DNA from 2 places in the Aminobacter sp. MET-1 genome. Region 1 is predicted to be linked to the other one. Evidence: predicted binding sites of a transcription regulator. Region 1 holds the regulator's gene; the other holds the start of a gene.
What was found. Region 1 encodes LexA, which represses DNA repair genes until DNA is damaged. Its sites were predicted from a motif close to TGTTCNNNNTGTGTTCNG; they were not measured.
Positions count from the first base shown of each region.

Region 1 (7,459 bases):
AGACGACAAAGCGCCTCAAGGACAAGGCCGACGAGCTGGCAAAGCGCCTCAAGGACGGTACCGACCTCGCCACCATCGCCTCCGAGCTCAATCTCGAGAAGCAGACCAAGCGCGGCTTGAAGCGCGAGGCCGATGACGCCGACTTCGGTCGCGAAGGTGCTGCCGCCATGTTCGAGATGGGCCAGGGCGGCACCGGCGTCGTGCCCTCGCCGACCGGCGACGGCCAGATCCTGTTCAAGATCGTCGAGGTGTTTGAGCCGGCCGGCGCCGATGCCAGCACGGTTCCGGCAGACGCGCAGAAGTCCTTCGCCACCGGCATGTCGGACGACCTGCTCGATCAGTTGGTGCAGCAACTGCAGGCCGAATACGGTGCAACCGTCAACCAGCAGGCCCTGGCCCGGGCAAGCACGGCACCGGCAAGATGAGCGCGCTGAAGCCCCATATCGCCAAGGTCGCAGCGGGAACGCCGCTCACCTTCGAGGAAGCACGCGATGCTTTCGACATCATCATGTCGGGCGAAGCGACGCCCGGCCAGATAGGCGGCTTCCTGATGGCGCTGCGCGTGCGCGGCGAAACCGTCAGCGAGATTTCGGGCGCCGTCGCCACGATGCGCGACAAGATGCTGCGCGTCGACGCACCTGCGGATGCCATCGACATCGTCGGCACCGGTGGTGACGGCTCGCACAGCGTCAACATCTCGACCGCATCGGCCTTCGTCATCGCCGGCGCGGGCGTGCCTGTGGCCAAACACGGCAATCGCGGCCTGTCGTCGCTGACAGGCGCTGCCGACGTGCTGACGGCGCTGGGCGTCAACATCGAGCTTACGCCCGAGGCCATCGGCCGATGCATCCACGAAGCAGGCGTCGGCTTCATGTTCGCGCCCGCGCATCATCCGGCAATGAAGCATGTCGGTGCGACACGCGTCGAACTCGGCACGCGCACCATCTTCAACCTGCTCGGCCCGCTCTCCAATCCGGCCGGCGTCGACCGCCAGCTCGTCGGCGTGTTCTCGCCCGAATGGATTGTTCCGGTCGCCGAGACGCTGAAGGAACTTGGCGCCGTCTCGACCTGGGTCGTTCATGGCGACGGCTATGACGAGATCACCACGACGGGCGAAACGCATGTCGCGGCCTTGGCCGACGGCAAGATCTCGACCTTCACGCTGACGCCCGAACAGGTCGGCCTCGCCAGGCACACGCGCGAAGAGCTGCGTGGCGGTGATTCCTCCTACAATGCGGCGGCATTGCGTGGCGTGATAGAGGGTGCCAAGGGTGCCTATCGCGACACGGTTCTGATGAATGCCGGCGCCGGCCTGGTTGTCGCCGGTAAGGTCGCAACCATTGGCGAAGGCATCAAGCTTGCCGCCGATGCGATCGACAGTGGCCGCGCCCGCGCCGTGCTCGACCGGCTGGTCGGCATCTCGAACGGATAGCACCATGGCCGACATCCTCCGCCGCATCGAAGCCTACAAGCGCGACGAGATCGCAGCTGCCAAGGCCCGCCTGCCGCTCGGCGAACTGCAGGCGCAGGCACGCGATGCCGACACGCCGCGCGGCTTCCTCAAGGCGCTGGAAGCCAAGCGCCGCGAGGGCCGTTTCGGGCTGATCGCCGAGATCAAGAAGGCGAGCCCGTCCAAGGGCTTGATCCGCGCCGATTTCGATCCGCCGTCGCTGGCTCAAGCCTATGCCGGGGGCGGCGCCGCCTGCCTTTCTGTCCTGACCGACACGCCGTCGTTCCAGGGCGCCCCGGAATTCCTCACCGCGGCGCGCAAGGCCTGCGCCCTGCCCGCGCTGCGCAAGGACTTCATGTTCGAGCCCTACCAGGTCTACGAAGCCCGTGCCTGGGGCGCGGACGCCATCCTGATAATCATGGCGAGCCTGAGCGACGACGATGCCAGCCGCCTCGAGGACACCGCCTTCGAGCTCGGCATGGATGCCCTGATCGAGGTGCATGACGAGGAAGAGACCGAGCGTGCGCTGAAGCTTGAATCGCGGCTCCTCGGCGTCAACAACCGTAACCTCAGGACCTTCGAGGTGAGCCTCACCACGTCGGAGCGGCTGGCGCCGATGGTGCCGGCGGATCGCGTTCTGGTCGGCGAAAGCGGCATCTTCACCCATGACGATTGTCTGCGGCTGGAGAAGTCGGGCATCGGCAGCTTCCTCGTCGGCGAAAGCCTGATGCGTCAGTCCGACGTGGCGGCAGCGACCCGCTTGCTGCTCGAAGGCGCGCAGCAAGCGGCCGGAGCCTGACATGGCAGCGGCGCTCACCCATATCGGTGCCGCGGGCGAAGCCAACATGGTCGATGTCGGCGACAAGGCCGAAACGACCCGCACGGCGATCGCCGAAGGCATGATCGCCATGCGGCCCGAGACGCTTGATCTAATCCTCTCCGGCAACGCCAAGAAGGGCGACGTGCTGGGCACAGCGCGCATTGCCGGCATCATGGCGGCCAAGCGCACGCATGAGCTGATCCCGCTCTGCCATCCGATCCTGCTGACCAAGGTGACGGTTGAGATCGAGCCGGACGAGACCCTGCCCGGCCTGCGCGTGACCGCACTTGCGCGCGTCACCGGCAAGACCGGCGTCGAGATGGAGGCGCTGACGGCTGCCTCAGTTGCCTGCCTGACCATCTACGACATGGCCAAGGCGGCCGACCGCGGCATGGTGATTTCAGGCATCCGGCTGATCGAAAAGACCGGCGGCAAGTCGGGCGACTTCAAGGCGACAGAATAGATGGCACTGCTGCCGGTCACCGAGGCTCTCGAACGCCTGCTTGAAGGTGCCGCACCCACCGGCACGGATCGGGTTACCCTGCACGAGGCAGCCGACCGCGTTCTGGCGGCACCGCTGTACGCCTTGCGCACCCAGCCGCCTTTCGACGCCTCCGCCATGGACGGCTATGCTGTCAGGGCAGCAGACATCGCCACGCTTCCGGCGAAACTTTCAGTCATCGGCCAGGCCCCGGCGGGACGACAATTCACCGGGACCGTCAGTACGGGACAGGCAGTGCGCATCTTCACCGGAGCGCCGGTTCCCGCGGGGGCGGACACCGTGGTGATCCAGGAAAACGCGCGTGATCTCGGCAATGGTGCGGTCGAAGTGCTGGAACCGACAGATCCCGGCCGCAACATTCGCCTCAGCGGCCTCGATTTCAGCGAAGGCGACCTCATCCTCGACGCCGGCCGCCTGCTCGATCCGGCAGCCCTCTCGCTGATCGCCTCCGCCAATCACCCCGACGTCCAGGTGGTGCGCGCACCACTGGTCGCGATCATCGCCACCGGCGACGAGCTTCTGCTGCCGGGTAGCACGCCCGGCCCCGACCAGATCATCTCGTCCAACGCCTATGGCGTCGCTGCAATTGCCCGCTCGATCGGCGCTCGTGTGCTCGACCTCGGCATAGCCGCCGACAGCACGGACGCCATCTCGGGGTTGGTCCAGAAAGCACTCGACGCCAAGGCCGATGTCATCGTCACACTGGGCGGTGCGTCCGTCGGCGACCACGACCTAGTGCATCGCGTGTTAACCGGCCTCGGCATGGATCTTTCGTTCTGGAAGATCGCCATGCGCCCCGGCAAACCGCTGATGTTTGGTCGCCTCGGCGCGACGCGCTGCGTCGGCCTGCCCGGCAATCCGGTCGCGAGCCTCATCTGCTCGCACATCTTCCTGAAGCCGCTGCTGGCAAAATTGGGCGGACGCTCTCACGTCGCCGACATCAGGGACGGTGTGCTCGATACGCCGATGCCGGCCAACGATCTGCGTCAGGATTTTGTCCGCGCTGTCGCACGCCAGACCCTTGATGGGCTCGTCGTCACGCCGTTTACGGTGCAGGATTCGTCCATGCTCCGGACGCTGGCCGACGCCAATTGCGCTGTTATCCGCGGCCCCTTTGCGGAACCGGCCGAATCCGGCAGTGCCTGCCGCGTGCTGATGCTGCGCTGAACAATCCCGCCGATAACCTTCACGAAATTTAAACAGTTGCGGAACACAACTGGAACAGATAGTGTTTGTTCCGGGTTTGTTTTTCTCGCGATTCCTTGGGGGCGGCGATGCTGACGCGCAAACAACATGAGCTTCTGCTGTTCATCCATGAGCGGTTGAAGGAGGCGGGCATCCCTCCATCCTTCGATGAAATGAAGGAAGCGCTCGACCTCGCCTCCAAGTCCGGCATCCATCGCCTGATCACCGCACTCGAGGAACGCGGCTTCATCCGCCGCCTGCCCAACAGGGCACGAGCGCTCGAAGTGCTGCGCCTGCCCGACTCGATTGCGCCCGGTCTCAACGCTGCCAGGAAGTTCTCGCCAAGCGTCATCGAAGGGTCGCTTGGCCGCAAGCCCGAGCCGTCGCGCCCGGCCGCTGCAAGCAACGACGACGATGCCGTGTCCGCCATTGCCATTCCAGTCATGGGACGGATCGCTGCGGGTGTGCCGATCGACGCGATCCAGCACCGGACACACACCATTTCGGTGCCGCCAGACATGATCATGGGCGGCGAGCACTATGCGCTTGAGGTCAAAGGCGACTCGATGATCGAGGCCGGCATTTTCGACGGCGACACTGTCATCATCCGGAATGCCAGTACCGCGAGCCCCGGCGAGATCGTCGTGGCCCTCGTCGACGACGAGGAGGCGACGCTGAAACGTTTCCGCCGCAAGGGCGCCTCGATCGCTCTGGAGGCAGCCAATCCCGCCTATGAGACCCGCATCTTCGGGCCAGACAGGGTCAAGGTGCAGGGCAAGCTCGTCGGGCTGATCCGCCGCTACTAGGGCAACTCCCAGAAGACGAAGCGTTTTCCGTCTCAAGTTGTGTAAGAGCAAAGACATTGAGCGTGGCCGCAATCCGAGGAGAGCGGAAATGGCGATGGTAGTCTTGAGATGCTTCGAGGCCGTATAGACCGCAGTTTCGAGCTTGCCGCATATGGCACGCTTGCCTGCGGTGGGCTATTCGGTCGTCGCGTTGTCTGGCTGTTTTCTCACCGCCTCTTGGCGATTGGGTGCAAGTCCCCTCGCCTCGCGGGAAAATTGGCGGTGCGCATGCCATGGCCGGTAGGGCTCGGTGATGGCATATTCGACCGATAGCACCGACGCGCCGCCCGCCACGACTGGCGTCAGATAGACCGCGGCGCTGCCCAGACGCGCCAGATCGCGCTTGGTCACTACGGTTGCGACCTGCCCGCCACAGACATCTCCAGCAGTCGCATCGTCGATGACGACGAGTGCAGCCGTTCGGCAGACTTGCCACGCCGCAGCAGCATTGGACGCGTGGACAACCGTCGCGCCGGATTGATGTCGAAGCGTGCACAAACCCGCGGAGCAGTGGAAGGCACTTGCGCCGGCGACGGTTTTGACGGCGTCCTCAGCTGGCGCAAGGCCTTTGGCCCGACCATTCGCAGGAAGGCTCTGCGGCGCGGCCCCAAAGCGTGGGCCATCGGCAGCCGGAGCTGCGGTCCCTCTGGTCTTCTCTGCATCCTGCGACGGCTTGCTAAGCTCTTCCACCGCCAACGCCCGCATCCAGTTGTCTGACGTGAACTGGTTTGGCCTTGGCCTGTTGACCGCGAGCTTGCCATCGTCGGTGGCGACGCCGACGAGGCGTCCATCTTCGGCCACGAGCACATCCGGCGACGGCGCGACGCCGATGACGAGCACGCCGGCCACGACGAATGGCACTGCGGCAAGGCGCAGCCAGGTCGTCGCCGTCGCAGCGACGACAAGGGCTATTGTCACCAGCACGACCGACCAGGTCGATACCAGCCCGACGGCGTCCAGCGGCGAGCGGTCGGAAATCCATTCGGCCATGGCGATCATGACGCGCAAACCGGCGCCCATGACATCGAGGAACGGCCCATCCAGTCCGAAGGGCATGGCTAGGCTGGCGAACACCGCGAACGGCATCACCAGCACCGATACGACAGGCATGACCGCCAGATTGGCGACGAGGCTGAGCGGCGACACACGCTGGAAATGCCAGGCGCCGAACACTGCCGTGGCGACACCGGCGATGATGGAGGTAGCGACAAGGCCGACTGTGGCGTTGCGCCCCCAGTGCCAGGCACGCGACCACAATGTCATCTCGCCAACAGGCTGTGCCTGCTCCTCACGGCGCTCGGACCACCAGCCATAGGCCCCGACGAGTGCTGCGGTGGCGGCAAACGACATCTGGAAGCTCGGACCGACCACCTCATGCGGCGACACCAGAATGACGATGATGGCGGAAATGGCGAGATTGCGCATCGTCAGCGCAGCACGATCAAACAGCACCGCAGTCAACATCACGGCCAGCATGACGAAGCTGCGCTGGGCCGCCACCTCTCCGCCCGAGATGAACAGATAGGCGGCAATGCCGACCAGGGCGACGACGGCGGCGTATTTCTTGACGGGATGCCGCGATGCGAAATCCGGGAAGGCGGCAAAGCCAAGACGCATAAGGAACATCACCGTGCCGGCAACCATCGCCATATGCAGGCCGGAGATCGAGATGATGTGATAGAGCCCTGTTCGGCGGAGAGCCTCATTGACATCTTCGGGGATGCCGCCACGCACGCCGACCACAAGTGCTGCCGCGATCTCGCCTTCGGCACCGCCAATACGCTGGCGGATGCGCTCAGCAACTCGGTCACGGGCATTCGCCACCCAGGCCAACATACTTTGAGTTGGCGTCTGCTCTGTCGTCGAGGCCGCCAGATCTGGCCCCTTCATGAAGAACCCGCTTGCGCCGATGCCGTCGAAATAGCTCTCGAAGGAAAAGTCGTAGCTGCCGGGGCGCACCGGCCCCGATGGCGGCATGAGCCTGGCGTAGCCCTGCACCGTCGAGCCGGCGACCAGACCTTCAGGCGCTTGGCGGGCGACGAGCCTTACCCTATCGGGGGCAAAACGCAGCCTGGGTCTCGCGGTCGTAGCCACATCGATGGTAAGGCGCAGACGCCCCTTGTCGAGATGGTCGATGTCCACCACCCTCCCGCTCAGGGTGGTCGAAACCTCGGCGCCGAGCATCTTTGTAGCCATCCTCATGGTTTCAACCTTGGCGGCGACCAGGCCGAGCGCCATGCAGGCCCAGGCCGCTAGTCCGAGATGGACGATCCTGCGCGACCGGGCCAGCACGCAAAGCGCAAGCATGAGCCCGAACGCCGCCACGAGAGGCAGCAGCTCGGGCTCATTGCGCAGGTTGAAATAGATCAACGCGCCCAGGGCGAGGAAGACCGGGACCAGCATGAATGCCGCACCGCGTTCGAGCTCGGCCTCGACGGCAAGCTGAACCCGAGCGGTTCGCAGCCTCCTGGCCAGATCCGATCCAGCCAGCCACAGACGATCCGAGACGTCCCCGAAGAGGGTTGGGGCCGTGGCTTCCGCGGCATTGCCGGGCGCGTCGGGCAGTCGTTCGGGCGCTGGGATCAAAGTCGGAAGCGCAGCCGGACGGTTCAGCAAGTCGCGCTCGCTGACCTCCACCGCCGGACTTTCTCCGGCCT
Region 1 is NZ_JAMSHL010000005.1:329,907-337,365, reverse strand. It holds gene NDO48_RS10320 (peptidylprolyl isomerase) at 1-425, shown strand, start outside; gene trpD (anthranilate phosphoribosyltransferase) at 422-1,432, shown strand; gene trpC (indole-3-glycerol phosphate synthase TrpC) at 1,437-2,249, shown strand; gene moaC (cyclic pyranopterin monophosphate synthase MoaC) at 2,251-2,733, shown strand; gene glp (gephyrin-like molybdotransferase Glp) at 2,734-3,939, shown strand; gene lexA (transcriptional repressor LexA) at 4,047-4,763, shown strand; gene NDO48_RS10290 (ComEC/Rec2 family competence protein) at 4,938-7,459, opposite strand, start outside.

Region 2 (7,459 bases), on a different contig from region 1:
GAAGTTCTGCTCGGCCGACTGGCGCAGCATCAGGCCAGCTTCGGGGTGGTAGCCGCCGAAATAGACGACGTCGGCCTTGAGTTCCTTGAGCTTGGTGACGAGCGCCGAATAGTCCTTTTCGCCGGCGTTCAGGCCTTCATAGAGGATTTCCTTGAGGCCGTTTTCGTTCATCGTCTTGCGGACGGCATCGGCCACGCCCTGGCCGTAGGCGCTCTTGTCATGAAGGATGACGACGTTCTTGCCGGCATACTTCTTGGCGATCCACGGGCCGATGAAGGCGCCCTGGGCGTCGTCACGGGTGTAGAGGCGCATGATCGTCGGCCAACCCTTGGCGGCGGCATCATCGGTCATGACCGGATTGGACGAGGCCGGGCTCATCATCAGCGCGCCGCTCTCGGCGTAGACAGCCGAGGCCGGAATGCTCGAGCCCGAGCAGGCGTGGCCATCGACGAACTTGATGCCGTTGGCAACGATGCGGTTGGCGACCGAAACGGCCTGCTTGGGATCGCAGACGTCGTCTTCGATCGACAGCTTGATCTGGCGGCCAAGAACGCCGCCCTTCTCATTGATGGCCTTAGCGGCAGCCTCGGCACCCTGCTTGAACTGGTCGCCGATATTGGCGAGCTGGCCGGTCATCGGACCGACGACGGCAAAGGTGATGTCCTCGGCGAAGGCCACACCGGCGCTCAGCGACAGCGCGAGCAACGCGCCAACAGTACGTTTCAGATGCATATTCCCTCCCTGTGGACGCGCCTGACGTCAGGAATCGCGCCGCTAGCCCAGATATCCAATGCTTTTCGCCTGCGCCAGTGCCCCTCTTGGAGCATGGGCAGCAAGCCATTGTGCCTGTATCGACACACATGTACGGAGACAATCACGTAACTGGCGGAATGGCAACGTCTGGCGTCAGCCACCCTGCGGCCTGAGGACGTTGGGCGAAGTCAGCCAGTTCTGGTAGCTGCGGTCGGCCTCGATGACCTTGTTCCACTGATCCCGCTCGGCCACGGTCCTGGTGGCAGCCCACTCGATCCCGGTGCCTTTCAGGCCGTTCATCTGGGACGCCTCCACCAGATAGGTGTCCGGCAGCATCTTCGGCAGGGTCTCCTGGGCGATGCCGATGTTGCTGAGCTCGACAGCCTTCCAGCCGCCTGTGGTCTTGACCAGCCCGCCCTCCGCCTTGACGCTGGCCACGACCTGCTGGGAGTTGCCTTCGATCGGCACCAGCAGGCCGAAATCGGTGAAGTTGGTGCGGGCCTCGGTCGGGCTGTAGCCGGCGAAGGTCGTCGCCCCGTCGACCATGGCCTTGAGCTGCTCGACGCCTTCGAAGGTTGCCGGGATCTCGCCCGTCGCCGTCAGGTCGATAACCTTGCCGTCGGTATCCTGCAGCGTCTTGGCGATCGCCATCAGCTTGCTGACGAGGAATGTGTCGCGCTGGTCCTGCGCCAGGGCCGCCGCCCTGATGAAGATGTCGAATTTTCGGGACGGGGAAGACATCTGGGGAGCAGGCGCGGCGGCGGGCTTCGGACCGGCGTCCGTCGATGGCAGAAGCGAGCCGAGCTCGTCGAAACAGTTGGTGCCGTCGTTGGCGAGCGACTGCTGCGTCAACGACCAGTCTGGACCGCCGAGCCTGACGGCCGAATACATGAGCCACGCCTGCCAGGACGGCGTGTTGTTGGCCAGCATCGCGTAATAGAAATTGCGGTGCGTGTCGTGTGCGGTGCGCGTTTGGGTGCAGCAATAATAGTCATGGACGATCGACGCCGGGAAATACGGACCGTCATAGTTGTCGCCGACGATCAGCTCGAACAGCCAGGGAATGGTCGCGCCATCGGTGTAGCTTCCCGCCGGCACGGTCCAGCGAAGTCCGTTCGGGTCATCGAAGTTGACAGCCTTGGTGGTCCTGAACGGCTTTGGCGAGGCATCCGTCCGGTTTTCCAGCCCGATCGGAAGATCGATGAACTTGCCATAGTAGTCCTGGGCCCAGGACATATCGGCTGCAAGCAAGAGTATGAGCGTAGTCGAACTGCGAAGCAAAGTCCTGCGCATGCCACCCCCCATTTTTGCTGATTTTGCAAAGCAAACGATAGCATGTTTCAGCAACAACGAAAAAGCCGCGCCGATCTTGTCTCGATCGGTCGCGGCTTTTTTCGTGGAGAGTTCCCGCGAGCATCTTCGGCCCGTCGGAAGTTCGCCTGCCCTGTCTAACTGCTCTGTCCAATTGGTGGGGACATGCTGGAGATCATGTCCCTGGCGCGCCTTGCCCGTCCTTCAAGCCGTCGCGCTTCTGTTGTTGGGGGCTGCCATCCCGGCGTCCCCGTTCTTCCCCCGAAGAAATCTTGTCTTGCTGGTGCATGATCCGTTCCGAAAATCCAAGCGATTTTCGGGGCATGCACTAGTGCATCGTCATCCATTCGCGCGCTTCGCGCAGCGCCTTGACGATGTCGGTCTTGGACATCGTGACCGACAGCTCCGAGCGCAGTTCAGCAGCGCGGGCCGAGCCCTTGATGGCGGCGATGTTGAACCACTTGTGGGCGGCAACCACGTCGATGTCGCAGTCGCGGCCGGTGGCATACATCATGCCCAATTCCAGCAGAATATCAGCCTGAGCGGTGGTGCCCATCGCGCCAAAGCCGGCTTCAAAGATTTCGAAACGTGCCATTTTCTTGTCCCCTGTCCGTCTCCTGGAGCGGGCCTGCCTGGGTCACCAGGAGCCGCCCTTCGATGCTTCCGAAGATGCCGGGGAGCCTTGAATCTGCCGTTAAATGGCTTGCTTAACCCGAAGAAAACAAAGTCAAAACAAAGGGTAAAGCTTGGATTTCGTTAAGGATAGGAAGCCTTGGGCTGCCTGGGATTTGAAGAAAATGCGATGAAAATTCGCCTGTCTGCGGCTAAGTCTTTGATAACCACGCCCGACATCCGCTGATGGTGGGAGATGAACTTTCGGCGGCGAAAGGGACTTTTTCGGGCCAGAAAAAAGCCGGCAACTTCCCCAGCGACACCGCTTTTGTTTTGGCGAAGGCTGCATTACGCTTACGTTTGCGTAAACGTCACGCGGGGGAGACGCCTGTGACACCAACCGGGAGGACTTCAATGTTTCGCAAGATGAGCATGGCCGTTGCGGCTACCCTGATGCTGGCGGGCGCGGCCTATGCCGATCCGATCGAAGGCAACTGGAAGACGGAAGCCGGCTCGACGGCCGCGATCGCAACGTGCGGCAGCGGCTTCTGCATCACGCTGAAAGACGGCAAGCACGCCGGCAAGCAGATCGGCACCTTCAACGCGGACGGCGGCAATGCCTATTCGGGCAAGATCACCGACCCCGCCAATGACAAGACCTATACCGGCAAGGCCTCGGTGGCCGGCTCGAACCTGAAGATGAAGGGCTGCGTGCTCGGCGGCCTCATCTGCAAGAGCCAGAACTGGACGAAGCTGTAAGATCGAATAGGGAGTAGTGAGTAGCGAATAGAGGGGAAGACCGAGGGCTTCGACGCCACGTGTTCCCTGTTCGCCACCCACTACTCCCTATTCGCTGTTTTCACGCCCTCGCTCGCTGACCGAACAGCACCTTCTGGGCTTCCTTGTCGTCGGCGAGATTGCGGCGGTGGTCTTCACCCACGGCGATGCCGCGGACAACGGCCGGACGGGCCAGCAGCGTTTCAAACCAGCGCTTGAGGTGCGGGAAGTCCTCGATGTCCTGGCCCTGGTTCTTGTACGGCTTCACCCAGCCAAGCGCTGCCATGTCGGCAATCGAATAATCGCCAGCCAGGAATTCGCGATCGGCGAGGCGCTTGTTCATCACACCGTAGAGGCGGTTGACCTCGTTGGTGTAGCGGTCGACGGCATAGCCGATCTTTTCGGGCGCATATTGCCGGAAGTGATGGGCCTGGCCGGCCATAGGGCCGAGGCCACCGACCTGCCAGAACAGCCACTGGTCGACCTCGACACGCGTGCGCTCGTCGGCCGGATAGAATTTGCCGAACTTGCGGCCGAGATATTGCAGGATCGCCCCTGACTCGAAGATGGAGATGGGCGCTGCCTTGCCGTCGACGGCCGGACCTTCCGGATCGACGATCGCCGGCATACGGTTGTTGGGCGCGATCTTCAGGAATGACGGCTCGAACTGCTCGCCCTTGCCGATGTTGACGTATTTGATCGTGTAGGGAACGCCAAGTTCCTCCAGCATGATCGAAATCTTCCAGCCGTTGGGCGTCGGCCAATAATAGAGGTCGATCGGCAAAGTCTGCGTGGTCATTCCGAACTCTCCGTGTTGTGCACTGCACAGGAGATATGTGCGGGTGGCCGGAACGCAACCCTGAGCCCCTGTTAAAGACCGTCAATAAATTTGAACCGAGGATGAACGGAGGTCTCAGAACCCGTTCAGCAGGGCTTTGGCATATTCCGCTCCATCGAAGGGGATACACCAATGCTTGCTCGTCGCTTCACCATCGTATGCCTGCTCAGCGCCCTGTTTGGCATCGCCTTCGCAACCCTCGTCGCCGAGGTGAGCCGTCCGGCCCATTCCTGGGAAATCGGCAGCGTGGTGCCCTGCGTGTTCGAAGAAAACATGAACTGCAAGCCGCCCTTGAGACACTAACCGACAAAAGAGACCGATCCGCTCCAGCACGAAAAGAAGAAACGCCGATGACCCGCCCCGCTTCCCACATCGCAAACATGGTTCGTATCGCCTTGCGGGCGGCGCTCATCCTGCTCGTTCTGGCTGCCCCCGTTCTCGCCGTGCCGCAGCTGCGCGGCGACGCCGGCAATACCATCGAAGCGCCAGCCGCACGCAAGAACGGCGTCGGTTTCGTGCTGTTGGTCAGCCTGCAGCGGGCCTGACGCGACGATTTGGCGAGGCTGTAATACGAACCTCTCCCAACCGTCACAATTGATCTCTATAATGGGTCATGGAAAAGCGAATCTATCCTGAACCCATCGAATCCATCACCACGCCGGAGCCTTATTCCCGGCAGAGCTTCACCGACGCCCATGAGGCAGTGAAGGCGCTCCAGCAGCTCTACGACCGCAACACGGCCTTCCTGCGCGACGCATTTGCATCGCTCGCGCACGGCACGCCGCCGCAGCGTTTCCGGGCCTGCTATCCTGAGGTCGGCGTCGTCACCTCGTCCTATTCGCAGGTCGATTCCCGCCAGGCTTACGGCCACATGCCGACGCCCGGCCTGTTCACCACCACGATCACCCGGCCCGACCTGTTCGAGAGCTACCTGGTCGAGCAGCTGAAGCTGATCATGCGCAATCACGGCGTCTCGGTCACCGTGTCGGAATCCTCGACGCCAATCCCGCTGCATTTCGCCTTCCTCGAGGGCACCCATGTCGACGCGGCCGTCGCCGAGCGCATCCAGCGCCCGATCCGCGACCTGTTCGATGTGCCCGACCTCGATGGTACCGACGACCACATCGCCAACGGCACCTTCGAGATTCTGCCGGGCGAGCCGCGACCGCTGGCAGTATTCACCGCCCAGCGCATCGACTATTCGCTGCACCGGCTGGCGCACTACACGGCGACCACGCCGCAGCATTTCCAGAACTTCGTGCTGTTCACCAACTACCAGTTCTACATCGACGAGTTCGTGGTGCTTGCCCGCGAGCTGATGGCCAAGGGCGGCGGCGGCTACACGGAGTTCGTCGAACCGGGCGGCGTGGTGACCAAGGCCGGAGAGAGTGCGCCATCAGAAGGCAACCCGCCGCCACGGCTGCCGCAGATGCCGGCCTATCACCTGAAGAAGGCGGGCCATGGCGGCATCACCATGGTGAATATCGGCGTCGGCCCCTCCAACGCCAAGACCATCACCGACCACGTCGCGGTGCTGAGGCCGCATGCCTGGCTGATGCTCGGCCACTGCGCCGGCCTACGCAACACCCAGGCGCTGGGCGACTATGTGCTGGCGCACGCCTATGTGCGCGAAGACCACGTGCTCGACGACGACCTGCCGGTGTGGGTGCCGATCCCACCACTGGCCGAGGTACAGGTGGCGCTGCAGGAGGCCGTCGCCGAGGTGACCGGGCTGTCCGGCTACGACCTCAAGCGCATCATGCGCACGGGCACGGTCGCCACCATCGACAACCGCAACTGGGAACTGCGCGACCAGCGCGGGCCGGTGCAGCGTCTGTCGCAGTCTCGGGCGATCGCGCTCGACATGGAATCGGCGACGATCGCCGCCAACGGCTTCCGCTTCCGCGTGCCCTACGGCACGCTGCTGTGCGTCTCCGACAAGCCGCTGCACGGCGAACTCAAGCTGCCCGGCATGGCCTCGGAGTTCTACAAGCGGCAGGTGGCCCAGCACCTGACCATCGGCATCCGGGCGCTGGAAAAGCTCGCCGAAATGCCCAATGAAAGGCTGCATTCGCGCAAGCTGCGCAGCTTTGCCGAGACGGCATTCCAATAGGGCCCGGAACGGGCACCCGATATCATCAATGAGCCGCAATTGTGCGGCCATGAAGCAGACATGACGACACCGGCCTTGCTCATGATCGCCAAGATCGCCTGTTTTTCGGCGATGCTGCTCATTTCCATTCCGCTGGTCGCCGGCTTTTTCGGCGCCTGGCATCCGGCGCTGGATTCGTTTGCGCATTTCCGCGTGCATCTGGCGGTCCTGATGATGGTCGCGGCGCTGCCGCTTCTGGCCACCTCGATGCGCTGGCCCGCGGTTACAGCACTCGTGTTCGGGGCTGCAGCCCTTGCCACGACCTCGCCTTCCATACCCGGCATAGGCTCGGTGCACGCGGCCTTCGAGCCACGCCAGGGCAACCGCCCTGTCTACAAGATGCTGCAGATGAACCTGCGCTTCGACAATGCAGAGCCGGCCAAGGTGCTGTCGCTGGTCGGGCGCATGCAGCCCGACGTGATCACCTTCGAGGAAGTGTCGAGGATGTGGACGCGCAAGCTCGAACCGCTGTTTGCGCGCTATCCCTACCGGATGATTTGCCCTTATCCGAACAATGTGTTTGGGGCAGCGATCCTGTCGCGCCGGCCCTTCGTCGAGGGCAGCGAGCCGCAATGCTACGGCGGCGGGGCACTGGCTGTCGCCAAAGTCGATTTCGGCGGTCGCGCCGCCGATGTCGTCGCCCTGCATCTCGGCTGGCCCTGGCCGTTCGAGCAATCGAGCCAGATCGATGCGCTGAGCCCGATTCTGGCCGGGCTAGACCAGAACGCCATTCTGGGCGGCGACTTCAACGCGACGCCCTGGAGCAATTCCGTCAGCCGCGTCGCCGAAGCCGGCGGCATGACGCTGATGCCCTCGGCCGGGCGCACATGGCTGACATTCATGCTGCCCGACTTCATGCGCTTTGCCGGCCTGACCATCGACCATGTGATGGCCAAGGGCGAGATTACGGTGCACTCGGTCAAGATGGGCGACGACGCCGGTTCGGATCACCGGCCGCTGCTGGTGGAATTCTCCTTCAAGGACAGCGTACCGGAGCCCGAAGACGTCGAACCGCA
Region 2 is NZ_JAMSHL010000006.1:161,145-168,603, forward strand. It holds gene NDO48_RS11235 (ABC transporter substrate-binding protein) at 1-732, opposite strand, end outside; gene NDO48_RS11240 (DUF1353 domain-containing protein) at 907-1,989, opposite strand; gene NDO48_RS11245 (sel1 repeat family protein) at 2,393-2,659, opposite strand; gene NDO48_RS11250 (DUF2147 domain-containing protein) at 3,091-3,435, shown strand; gene NDO48_RS11255 (glutathione S-transferase family protein) at 3,536-4,252, opposite strand; gene NDO48_RS11260 (hypothetical protein) at 4,424-4,594, shown strand; gene NDO48_RS11265 (hypothetical protein) at 4,642-4,836, shown strand; gene NDO48_RS11270 (AMP nucleosidase) at 4,905-6,404, shown strand; gene NDO48_RS11275 (endonuclease/exonuclease/phosphatase family protein) at 6,465-7,459, shown strand, end outside.
Region 2: the regulator LexA is predicted to act here: its motif matches at 2,782-2,799, upstream of NDO48_RS11245 (sel1 repeat family protein).